2 regions of the Streptomyces sp. NPDC001530 genome follow, and region 1 is predicted to be linked to the other one. Evidence: riboswitches for the same ligand, from Rfam matches in the RefSeq annotation. Region 1 holds a riboswitch; the other holds the start of a gene.
The links. Region 1 has a riboswitch for cobalamin ahead of ACFY0T_RS40205 (ribonucleoside-diphosphate reductase subunit alpha). Riboswitches for the same ligand answer to the same signal wherever they lie in the genome.
Positions count from the first base shown of each region.

Region 2: it holds a riboswitch for cobalamin, as region 1 does, so the genes downstream of both, ACFY0T_RS28885 (CbtB-domain containing protein) here and ACFY0T_RS40205 (ribonucleoside-diphosphate reductase subunit alpha) in region 1, are expected to answer to the same signal.

Region 1 covers NZ_JBIAVS010000025.1:65,169-70,883, forward strand. The annotation lists gene mctP (monocarboxylate uptake permease MctP) at 1-1,089, shown strand, start outside; gene ACFY0T_RS40200 (GNAT family N-acetyltransferase) at 1,464-1,982, shown strand; cobalamin riboswitch at 2,048-2,220, shown strand; gene ACFY0T_RS40205 (ribonucleoside-diphosphate reductase subunit alpha) at 2,326-4,701, shown strand; gene ACFY0T_RS40210 (ribonucleotide-diphosphate reductase subunit beta) at 4,824-5,715, shown strand, end outside.
Region 2 covers NZ_JBIAVS010000014.1:228,537-234,251, forward strand. The annotation lists gene ACFY0T_RS28870 (oxygenase MpaB family protein) at 1-650, opposite strand, end outside; gene ACFY0T_RS28875 (acyl-CoA dehydrogenase family protein) at 720-1,943, opposite strand; gene ACFY0T_RS28880 (CbtA family protein) at 2,070-2,834, opposite strand; gene ACFY0T_RS28885 (CbtB-domain containing protein) at 2,861-3,082, opposite strand; cobalamin riboswitch at 3,122-3,280, opposite strand; gene ACFY0T_RS28890 (histidine phosphatase family protein) at 3,395-3,973, shown strand; gene ACFY0T_RS28895 (ferredoxin) at 4,001-4,384, opposite strand; gene ACFY0T_RS28900 (nuclear transport factor 2 family protein) at 4,461-4,853, opposite strand; gene ACFY0T_RS28905 (PadR family transcriptional regulator) at 4,936-5,499, shown strand.

The DNA of each region.
Region 1 (5,715 bases):
CTCCTCATCGCCTTCGGCGTACTGGCCGCGTACACCTACTCCTCGGGCCTGCGCGCCCCGGCCCTGATCGCGTTCGTGAAGGACACCCTGATCTACATCGTGATCGCGGTGGCCATCATCTACATCCCGATCAAGCTGGGCGGTTTCGACGAGATCTTCAAGGCGGCGAGCGACAAGTACACGGCAGCAGGCGCCGGCGGAATCGTCCCCGCCGAAGCAGGCCAGTGGACGTACGCCACCCTGGCACTCGGCTCAGCGCTGGCACTCTTCATGTACCCGCACTCGATCACGGCGACGCTGTCGAGCCGCAGCCGCGACGTCATCCGCCGCAACACCACGATCCTTCCCCTGTACTCCCTGATGCTGGGCCTGCTCGCCCTGCTCGGCTTCATGGCGATCGCGGCCGGCGTGAAGGTCACGAACGGCCAACTCGCGATCCCGCAGCTCTTCGAGACCATGTTCCCGGACTGGTTCGCGGGCGTGGCCTTCGCGGCCATCGGCATCGGAGCACTCGTCCCCGCCGCCATCATGTCCATCGCGGCGGCGAACCTCTTCACGCGCAACATCTACAAGGACTTCATCAAGCCCGACGCGACCCCGCAGCAGGAGACCAAGGTCTCCAAGCTGGTCTCGCTCCTGGTGAAGGTGGGCGCGCTGGTCTTCGTCCTCACCATGGACAAAACAGTCGCGATCAACTTCCAGCTCCTCGGCGGCATCTGGATCCTCCAGACCTTCCCGGCCCTGGTCGGCGGCCTGTTCACCCGCTGGTTCCACCGCTGGGCGCTCCTCGCGGGCTGGGCCGTCGGCATGCTCTACGGCACGTTCGCCGCGTACGGGGTCGCCTCCCCGACGCAGAAGCACTTCGGCGGCAGCGCGAAGGAGATCCCCGGGATCGGGGAGATCGGCTACATCGGCCTGACGGCGTTCGTGCTGAACCTGGCGGTGACCGTCGTCCTCACCTTCGCCCTCCGGGCGTTCAAGGCCCCCGACGGCGTCGACGAGACGTCCCCGGCGGACTACACGGCCGACGCGGGCGACCCGGGGGTCGAGGTGGAGCTTCCGCCGGCCACGGCCGGCGCGGCTCACTAGGCACCCGGCGCCGGGTAGGGGCGGGTGGGTTTTTCGCCCCCTCCGCCCCTACCCGTCCCGTATCTGGGGGCTCCGCCCCCAGACCCCCGTATCGGCTTGAACGGCCTCGTCCTCAAACGCCGGACGGGCTGAAGAACGGACGCACCCGCGGCCGCTCACCGGCGTAAGGGGACGTGCCGGAACGTCCGCCCGCAGCGGATGGCGCGTCACCGCCGGGCCCCTTCCAACCCGACCGATTCCGCGCCAGACCGAGGACGGATGCTCCGGCACGGCCCCGACCCACCACCGGGCCGCACGCGCGGACGCCACAAGACGGGGTCCCCGGACAAATATCCGGCGGCCCGTCGCCGTGCCCGTCAGGCACACTCCCCCGCATGGACATCGCAATCAGGCGGGCGCAGCCCGCAGAGTACGACACCGTCGGCGAGATCACCGCACAGGCCTACCTCGGAGACGGCCTGCTCGACTTCGGCGAGAGCGACGAGTACCTGGGAGAGCTGCGGGACGTGGCCAAGCGGGCCGCCTCGGCCGACGTACTCGTCGCGGTGGCCCAGGACCGCGTACTCGGCGGCGTCACCTTCGTACCGCAAGGCGGCTCCATGGCCGACATAGCCCGCCCCGGCGAGGCCGAGATCCGCATGCTCGCGGTCTCACTCGAGGCCCGCGGCAGAGGCGCAGGCGAAGCCCTGGTCCGCGCCTGCGTGGACCGCGCACGCGCCACGGACGGCTGCGTCCGCATCGTCCTCTCCACCCAGCGCACCATGCACGCAGCCCACCGCATCTACGAACGCCTCGGCTTCACCCGCACCCCCGACCGCGACTGGAACCCCATCCCGGACATCGACGACATCCTGCTGCTCACCTACGAGTTGACGCTCCGACACACTGCGTAAGCAGACTCCATAGGCACCCCCAACGCCCACACGACACAACATGTGGGGGCGCTCCCGCAACCCGACACAAGATGTATGCTCATGCTCGCTGTCGCCGCAGGGGAATCCGGTGCGAATCCGGAACTGTCCCGCAACGGTGTACTTGTGCGTGTTCGCGTACCCGCCTGCACGTACTCGTTTCAGTCCGAGGACCTGTCGACAGCGCGCCCGGCCACCCGGCCCGGGCGCCGACGACGTCCGGGCCTCGTGGAATGGGCCGGTGGACGCACGCGTACCCGCAACCGGTGTCCGCGCGCCCCGCTGCCCTCCTCAAGGCCCCGTGCCGAGCGAGGGAGAGCCCCACGTGACCATCGCGCCAGCCGATCCGGCGACAGCTTCCGCTTCCGTGCAGCAGGCCCCGGTGGAGACGGACGGTCCCGGTACCGCGCTGCTGCGGACCCTGACCGACCTCACCGCCGACCTCCCCGACGCCGACCCCGGCCGGGTCGCCGCCGCCGCGCTGCGCGGCCGGTCCGCCCGCGCGGACGAGACGGAGCTGCGCGAGCTGGCCACGGAGGCGGCAGCGGGCCTCATCTCCGAGGACCCGGCGTACTCGCGGCTGGCCGCCCGGCTGCTGACGATCAGTATCGCGGCGGAGGCCGCCTCGCAGGGCGTCACGTCCTTCTCCGAGTCCATCGCCGTCGGCCACCGCGAGGGCCTCATCGCCGACCGCACGGCCGAGTTCGTACGCCTGCACACGGCCCGCCTGAACGACCTCATCGACGTCGCCGCGGACGACCGCTTCGGCTACTTCGGCCTGCGCACCCTGCACAGCCGCTATCTGCTCCGGCACCCGATCACCCGCAAGGTCATCGAGACCCCCCAGCACTTCATGCTGCGGGTGGCGTCCGGTCTCGCCGAGGACGACACGACCCGTTCCGTAGACGAAGTGGCCGCGCTCTACCGGCTCATGAGCCGCCTCGACTACCTCCCCTCCTCCCCCACGCTCTTCAACTCCGGTACGCGGCACCCGCAGATGTCGTCCTGCTACCTCCTCGACTCCCCACTGGACGAGCTGGACTCCCTCTACGACCGCTACCACCAGGTGGCGCGCCTGTCGAAGCACGCGGGCGGCATCGGCCTGTCGTACTCCCGTATCCGCTCGCGCGGCTCGCTGATCCGCGGCACGAACGGGCACTCCAACGGCATCGTCCCGTTCCTGAAGACCCTCGACGCCTCGGTCGCGGCCGTGAACCAGGGCGGCCGGCGCAAGGGCGCGGCCGCCGTCTACCTGGAGACCTGGCACTCCGACATCGAGGAGTTCCTGGAGCTGCGCGACAACACCGGTGAGGACGCCCGCCGTACGCACAACCTGAACCTCGCGCACTGGATCCCGGACGAGTTCATGCGCCGGGTGAACGCGGACGGCGTCTGGTCCCTCTTCTCCCCCTCCGACGTACCCGAGCTGGTCGACCTGTGGGGCGAGGAGTTCGACGCCGCGTACCGCAAGGCGGAGGAGGCGCGTCTCGCCAAGAAGACCATCCCGGCCCGCGACCTGTACGGCCGCATGATGCGCACCCTCGCGCAGACCGGCAACGGCTGGATGACGTTCAAGGACGCCGCCAACCGCACCGCCAACCAGACGGCCGAGCCGGGCCATGTGGTGCACTCCTCGAACCTGTGCACCGAGATCCTGGAGGTCACGGACGACGGGGAGACGGCGGTCTGCAACCTGGGGTCGGTGAACCTCGGCGCATTCGTCATCGGCGACGACATCGACTGGGAGCGGCTGGACGAGACGGTCCGCACGGCCGTCACCTTCCTCGACCGCGTCGTCGACATCAACTTCTACCCGACCGAGCAGGCGGGCCGCTCGAACGCCAAGTGGCGCCCGGTGGGCCTCGGCGCGATGGGCCTCCAGGACGTCTTCTTCAAGCTCCGCCTGCCCTTCGACTCGGCCGAGGCCAAGGCCTTGTCCACCCGTATCGCCGAGCGCATCATGCTCGCCGCGTACGAGGCCTCCGCCGACCTCGCCGAGCGGGGCGGCCCGCTGCCGGCCTGGGAGAAGACCCGTACGGCCCGGGGCGTGCTGCACCCCGACCACTTCGACGTCGAGCTGACCTGGCCGGAGCGCTGGGCGGCCCTGCGGGAGCGTATCGCCGCGGTGGGCATGCGCAACTCGCTCCTCCTCGCGATCGCGCCCACCGCCACCATCGCCTCCATCGCGGGCGTGTACGAGTGCATCGAGCCGCAGGTGTCGAACCTCTTCAAGCGCGAGACGCTCTCCGGCGAGTTCCTCCAGGTCAACTCGTACCTGGTGAACGAGCTGAAGGAGCTGGGCGTCTGGGACGCCCGTACCCGCGAGGCGCTGCGCGACTCGAACGGCTCGGTGCAGAACTTCGCCTGGATCCCCGAGGACGTACGGGCGTTGTACCGCACGGCGTGGGAGATCCCGCAGCGCGGCCTCATCGACATGGCAGCCGCCCGCACCCCGTTCCTGGACCAGGCCCAGTCCCTGAACCTCTTCCTGGAGACGCCGACCATCGGCAAGCTCTCCTCGATGTACGCGTACGCCTGGAAGTCGGGCCTGAAGACGACGTACTACCTGCGCTCCCGCCCGGCGACCCGCATCGCCCGCGCGGCCCAGGCGCAGACCCCCATCCCCGTACAGGCGACTCCCGACGAAGACGCCGTCGCCTGCTCCCTTGAGAACCCCGAGTCCTGCGAGGCCTGCCAGTAATGACCGCCCACCCGTCGCCCGACCACCACCCCTCAACGACGGCGCTGCGCGCCGACACCTCCTCCTCGGAGAAGACCGAGAAGAACCTTCTCGACCCGGGCTTCGAACTCACCCTCCGCCCCATGCGCTACCCGGACTTCTACGAGCGCTACCGGGACGCCATCAAGAACACCTGGACCGTCGAGGAGGTCGACCTCCACTCGGACGTCGCCGACCTCGCGAAGCTGACGCCCGCCGAGCAGCACCTGATCGGCCGTCTGGTCGCGTTCTTCGCGACGGGCGACTCGATCGTGGCGAACAACCTGGTGCTGACGCTGTACAAGCACATCAACTCCCCCGAGGCGCGGCTGTATCTCTCCCGCCAGCTCTTCGAGGAGGCTGTGCACGTCCAGTTCTACCTCACCCTGCTGGACACCTACCTCCCCGACCCGGAGGACCGCGCCGCCGCGTTCGCCGCCGTCGAGAACATCCCCTCCATCCGCGAGAAGGCCGGGTTCTGCTTCAAGTGGATGGACTCGGTGGAGAAGCTGGACCGCCTGGAGAGCCAGGCCGACCGCCGCCGCTTCCTGCTCAACCTCATCTGCTTCGCCGCGTGCATCGAGGGGCTCTTCTTCTACGGGGCCTTCGCGTACGTCTACTGGTTCCGCAGCCGGGGTCTGCTGCACGGCCTGGCGACCGGTACCAACTGGGTGTTCCGCGACGAGACGATGCACATGTCCTTCGCGTTCGAGGTCGTCGACACGGTCCGCAAGGAGGAGCCGGAGCTCTTCGACGACCAGCTGCAGCAGCAGGTGACGGACATGCTGCGGGAGGCCGTCGAGGCCGAGCTGCAGTTCGCGCGCGACCTGTGCGGTGACGGTCTGCCGGGCATGAACACCGACTCGATGCGGCAGTACCTGGAGTGCGTCGCCGACCAGCGCCTCCAGCGGCTGGGCTTCGCGCCGGTGTACGGCTCCGAGAACCCCTTCTCCTTCATGGAGCTCCAGGGTGTCCAGGAGCTGACCAACTTCTTCG
Region 2 (5,715 bases), on a different contig from region 1:
GCGGCGGGCGACGGGGCCGCCCTGCCGTACAACTCGTGGGCGTACGGCGGCAGAGAGGCGTACGCCAGATGCGCCACGCGCCGCCACAGCAGTGCGCGCGCCGGCAGGAGCAACGGGTGGATCGGCGGGCGCATCAGGAAGGCGTCCACGTCACGGGCCTCGGGCCCCGCCGCGAGCTCCGGCAGCACCTTCTCGAAGTACGCGGCCAGCTCCGCCTGATCGGCCGGCACGTCGGCCGGGTCGATCCCCACCAGCTGTGCGCTGACCCGGTTTTCGGCGATGTAGCGGTCGGCCTGTGCGTCCGTGAGATGGAACCCCGAGCGGCGCAGCACGTGCAGATAGGAGTCGATCTCCGCGCAGTGCACCCACAGCAGCAGCTCGGGTTCGTCGATCGGGTACCGCTCCCCCGTGTCCGGGTCGCTGGCCTTGAGCATGCCGTGGATCTTCCGCACCCGGGCGCCCGCCTTCTCGGCGGCTTCGCAGGTGCCGTACGTCGTCGTCCCCACGAAGTTCGCGGTACGCATCAGCCGCCCCCAGGCGTCGCGCCGGAAGTCCGAGTTCTGCATGACGCCGCGCACCGTGCGCGGATGCAGGGCCTGGAGGTAGAGCGCACGGATTCCGGCGACCCACATCATGGGGTCGCCGTGCATCTGCCAGGTCACCGAGGCAGGGCCGAAGATCCCCGGGTCACCCCTCTGAAAGGCCTCCACACCAGCAGGCTAACGCCGGACCCGCGGCATCCCCAGACCGATCCAGGAGATGATTTCGCGCTGAATCTCGTTGTTTCCGCCGCCGAATGTGAAGATCACCGCCGATCGGTAGCCGCGTTCCAGCTCGCCGTGGAGCACTGCGCCCGCGGAGCCCTCCTTGAGGACGCCCGGGGCGCCGACGATCTCCATCAGCCAGGCGTACGCCTCGCGCCGCGCCTCGGAGCCGTACACCTTGACGGCGGAGGCGTCCTGCGGGGTGAGGGTGCCTTCCTGGACGGCGTTCACCATCTGCCAGTTGAGCAGTTTCATGGCGTCGAGCCTGGTGTGGGTCTGGGCCAGGCGGCGGCGCACCCAGGGGAGGTCGATGACGCGGCGGCCGTCGGCGAGCTTGGTCTCCATGGCCCAGCGCTGGACGTCGTGCAGGGCGCGGATCGCCATGGTGCCGTGGGCGGCGAGCGTGACGCGTTCGTGGTTGAGCTGGTTGGTGATCAGCCGCCAGCCCTTGTTCTCCTCGCCGACCCGGCGCGAGACGGGGACGCGGATGTTCTCGTAGTAGCTCGCGGTGGTGTCGTGCGAGGCGAGGGTGTTGATGATCGTGCAGGAGTAGCCGGGGTCGGAGGTCGGCACCAGGAGCATGGTGATGCCCTTGTGCGGCGGGGCGTCCGGGTCGGTGCGGACGGCGAGCCACACCCAGTCGGCGGTGTCGCCGTTGGTCGTCCAGATCTTCTGCCCGTTGACCGTGTAGTGGCCGGTGGCCTCGTCGCCCTCCCGTACGGCTTTCGTCTTGAGCGCGGCCAGGTCCGTGCCGGCGTCGGGCTCGCTGTAGCCGATCGCGAAGTCGATCTCGCCGGAGAGGATCTTCGGCAGGAAGTACGCCTTCTGCTCCTCCGTGCCGAACTGCATGATCGTCGGGCCGACGGTGTTCAGGGCCATCAGCGGGAGCGGGACCCCCGCTTGGGCCGCCTCGTCGAAGAAGATGAACTGCTCCACGGGGCTCAGCCCGCGCCCGCCGTACTCCTTGGGCCAGCCCACGCCGAGCCAGCCGTCGGTGCCGAGGCGGCGGATGGTGTCGCGGTAGAAGCGCTTCTGCGCGGCCGGGTCTGCGATGGGGGCACCTCCCATGCCTTGAGGGCCATGGGGGAGGGCGTAGGCCTTGTCCGGCACCAACTGGGCGAAGTAGCCACGCAGTTCGGTGCGCAACCGCTGCTGCTCCGGCGTGTATTCGAGATGCACGGCGCCTCCTGGCTCCCAAGGCCGACCTGACGGCGCACACCGTAGAACGTGTTTCAGTAATTGGGAATGCCGACGACATGCGAGAGGGGCGGTCCCGGCCGACCGGGACCGCCCCTCTTCATCCGCTCAGTGGGCGACGGGAGTCGCCTCGGCGGCGACCTCCTTCTTCCGCCCGGTGGCCGGCCGCGGAGCCAGCACCCGCTCCGCCAGGAACCCGAAGACGAGCCCGAAGGCGGTCCACAGGGTCAGCTGGATGGCGAGGGCCGCGAGGCGGAACTGCCAGAGCAGGGTGGCGGAGAAGTCCTTCGGGACCTCGTTCACCGCCGGCAGGAACGCGTACGCGAGGCCGATCGCGAGGCCGAAGAACGCGCCCGCCGCGATCGTGGCGTTCCAGTTGCCCAGGCGCGGCGCGAGGCGCTTGCCCAGGATCACGGTCGCGACGGCCAGCAGCACGCTGAGGACCATCATCAGGAAGTACAGGGTGGTGCGCTTGCCGATGGTGTCGGGGTCGCCGACGGACGGCGGGTTGGCCGGATACTTCAGGAACGGCACGACGTAGACCGCGAGCAGGCCCGCGGCCGACAGCAGCAGCGCGCTCGCCCGCGGTCCGAAGCGGCCGATCCTGCCGAGCGCGAAGCAGTACGCGAGGGCGGCGATACCGCCGAACGCGACCCCGTAGACGAGCACACCGGTGGCCAGACCGCCGGTGGACTGCATCGTGCGGGAGACGGCTTCCATGCCGTGCTCGTGGGAGTGCGCCTCTTCGTAGGAGATCGCCGAGTCGACCCGCGGCTCCCCCAGGAAGTAGGCGGCGACCAGGGCGAGCAGGCCCGCGGCGAGACCCGCGAGCATGCCACGCACCAGAAGGTTTCTGACAGTTGCTGAGTTCATGAGCTCGTACGTTTCCTCGTCGCCAGTCAGTGGCACGGGAAGCCGAGCAGGTGGCGGGCGTCGTGGACCCACTCGTGGACGTTCTCGCCGGACACGAGGGAGGTGGCGCCCTGTTCGGCGCCGACGAAGTAGAGCAGGACCAGCATCAGGATGCCGAAGAAGACCGCCCAGGGGGCGATCGCGCCGATCGGCAGCTTGGCCGGAACGGCGGTGGGGGTGGCGGTCGGCTGAGCGACGGACTGCGCCATGGGGCAGAACCTCCTGGGGAACTCGCGTCCCATCTCGGTGGTGCACAGGACGACGGCCGCGGGTCTGACTTGCCCAGCCTTCGCCGCCCCTGGCGGGAGTGGCTCGTGCTGGGTTTACAGTGGCGCGACCGTGCCGGATTTCCACCGGACTTCCGCCGAACCGTCGTCGATTTCGACGCGACCGTACCGCGAAGCCGGGATCCGGCCAAGGGCGCACGGAGCGCCACACCGTGCGCCCCTTGCCCCGGGGACGCCACCGGTTCCCGTACCGCACAAGGTTTTTCGCAGACGAGAACTCACGAAAGTGGATGGATGACGAGCCGAGTGATCTTCATCTCAGCGGCGATCAGCGAGGCGCTGCGCGAGGCCCGCTTCGACGACGGATGTCCGGTGGATGCCGCGGGGGTGCGGCTCGCGCGCGCGGCAGCGGGTGCGGTGCCGGTCGCGGAACGGCTGTGGGTCTCCCCCACCGTGCGATGCCGCGAGACCGCGGGCGCGCTCGGCCTCGAAAGCGCCCTGGACGTGGCGGAGTTGGCCGGTCTGGACGTGGGTCACTGGCGCGGGGCGACCCTGGCGGAGGTGAGCGCGAAGGAGCCGGAGGCGGTGGCTCGATGGCTGGCCGATCCCGGGTCCGCGCCGCACGAGGGGGAGTCGGTGCGGGCGTTCTGCGACCGCGTGGCGGGGTGGCTGGACACCGCCTCGCACCTCTCGGGCCGGACGGTCGCGGTGGTGGAGCCCGAGGTCGTACGGGCCCTGGTGGTACGGGTGTTGGGCGCACCGGAGGCGGCCTTCTGGCGCGTCGACGTGCCGCCCCTGACCGCCACCGAGTTCAGCGGCCGCGCAGGTCGCTGGAACGTGCGCGCCGGACGCCCGCTCGGCGAGCCGGCCTGACCCGCGTCCCGCCCTGGGCCGAGGTGGCTACGAACCCGAGCCCAGGGTGGCGAGGAAATCCGTGCACGCCTGCGCGCAGGCACGGCACGCCTTCGCTCCGTCCTCCGCGCCCGCGTACCCGTCGAAGACCTGCGCGCACTCCAGACAGATGGCGCGGCACCACTCCACCTGTGCGCGGATGCCGTTCTCGTCCAGATGAAGCTGCTCGGACAGTACGAGGCAGGTCGCGTCGCACACTTCCGCGCACAAGACGCCCTTGCGGCGTACGAGATGCTGTTCCTTCGGCCCGTCGGGATCCATGAGGCTCGCGCGCAGCGCGCACGCCCGGGCGCATTCGGTACAGGCCTGGGCGCAGACGAAGCGGTCCTCCAGGAACCGGAAGAGCTCCTGCTGGGAAGTTGTTGATGTCACAACGCGCGGGTAACCGGGGGGAATCGTGTCAAACCCCGAACCTCACACCCCGGCCACCCGGTGCGGGCGACGGCCATCACGCTTCCGCCGCCTCCCGCGAGATCTGCTCGAACTGCGCGCCCATCGCCGCGGAGAGTGCCTGGGCCGCCGACAGCGGGCGGACCATGACCATGAGGTCGTCGATCCTGCCGTCCTCGTCGAAGTGCAGGAAGTCGCAGCCGGTGATCTCCTTGTCGCCCACCTTCGCCTGGAAGACCAGCGCGTGGTCGCGGCCGTCGGCACCGGCGATTTCGCGTACGTACCGGAAGTCGCTGAAGACACGCGAGACGCCGCGCAGGATGGCCGCCGTGATCGCCTTGCCCGGGTAGGGCTTGAAGACGACGGGGCTGGTGAACACGACGTCGTCGGCCAGCATCTCCTCGATCGCGGCGAGGTCTCCTGCCTCCACGGCCTTGCGGAAGGAATGCATCACGCCTGCCCTTCATACTCAACTAATTGAATAGGTGCGGATCAGATTAGTCGCGGGGGTGTGCGACGTCTAGCCTTGGGCCATGGCATTGCGCAACGCGGTCCTGGCCGCGCTTCTGGAGGGTGAGGCGTCGGGGTACGACCTGGCCAAGGGGTTCGACGCGTCGGTGGCCAACTTCTGGATGGCGACCCCGCAGCAGCTGTACCGGGAGCTCGACCGCATGGAGTCCGAGGGGCTCATCGAGGCCCGGCTCGTCCAGCAGGAGCGCCGGCCGAACAAACGGGTGTTCTCGCTGACCGAGGCGGGCCGTGGCGCACTGCGCGCGTTCACGGCCGAGCCGTCGAAGCCCACGGCCATCCGGGACGAGCTGATGGTCAAGGTCTATGCCCTCGACGAGGGCAACGACGAGGCCGTACGGGCGGCGATCACCGAACGGCTGGAGTGGGCTCGCGGCAAACTCGCCCACTACGACCGGATCCGCGCCCGGCTCCTCGACGGGCGCACCGAGGACGAGTACCTGGCCGGGGCCGAGCGCGTCGGCCCGTATCTCACGCTGATGGGGGGACGCGCCTTCGAGCAGCAGAACATCCGTTGGGCCGAGCGGGCCCTGCGCATCCTGGAGCAGCGCGCCGCCGTGGCGCGATAGTTCCGCGCCTCGGTACCGCTCCTTGGTCCCGTGCCGTATTCCCGGAGGGGTCATTGGATGCCCTATGCCTGCAAAAGGCTTCCCTATTGGTCACCTATGGCGGACCCGCATACCGTCGAGGACATCGCCGCCCTGACGATCTGAGCGCAGAGCGTCAGGGCGTAGGACGACGTACGACGACGTACGACGCCGTATGGCCAAACCCCCCCCGGTCCG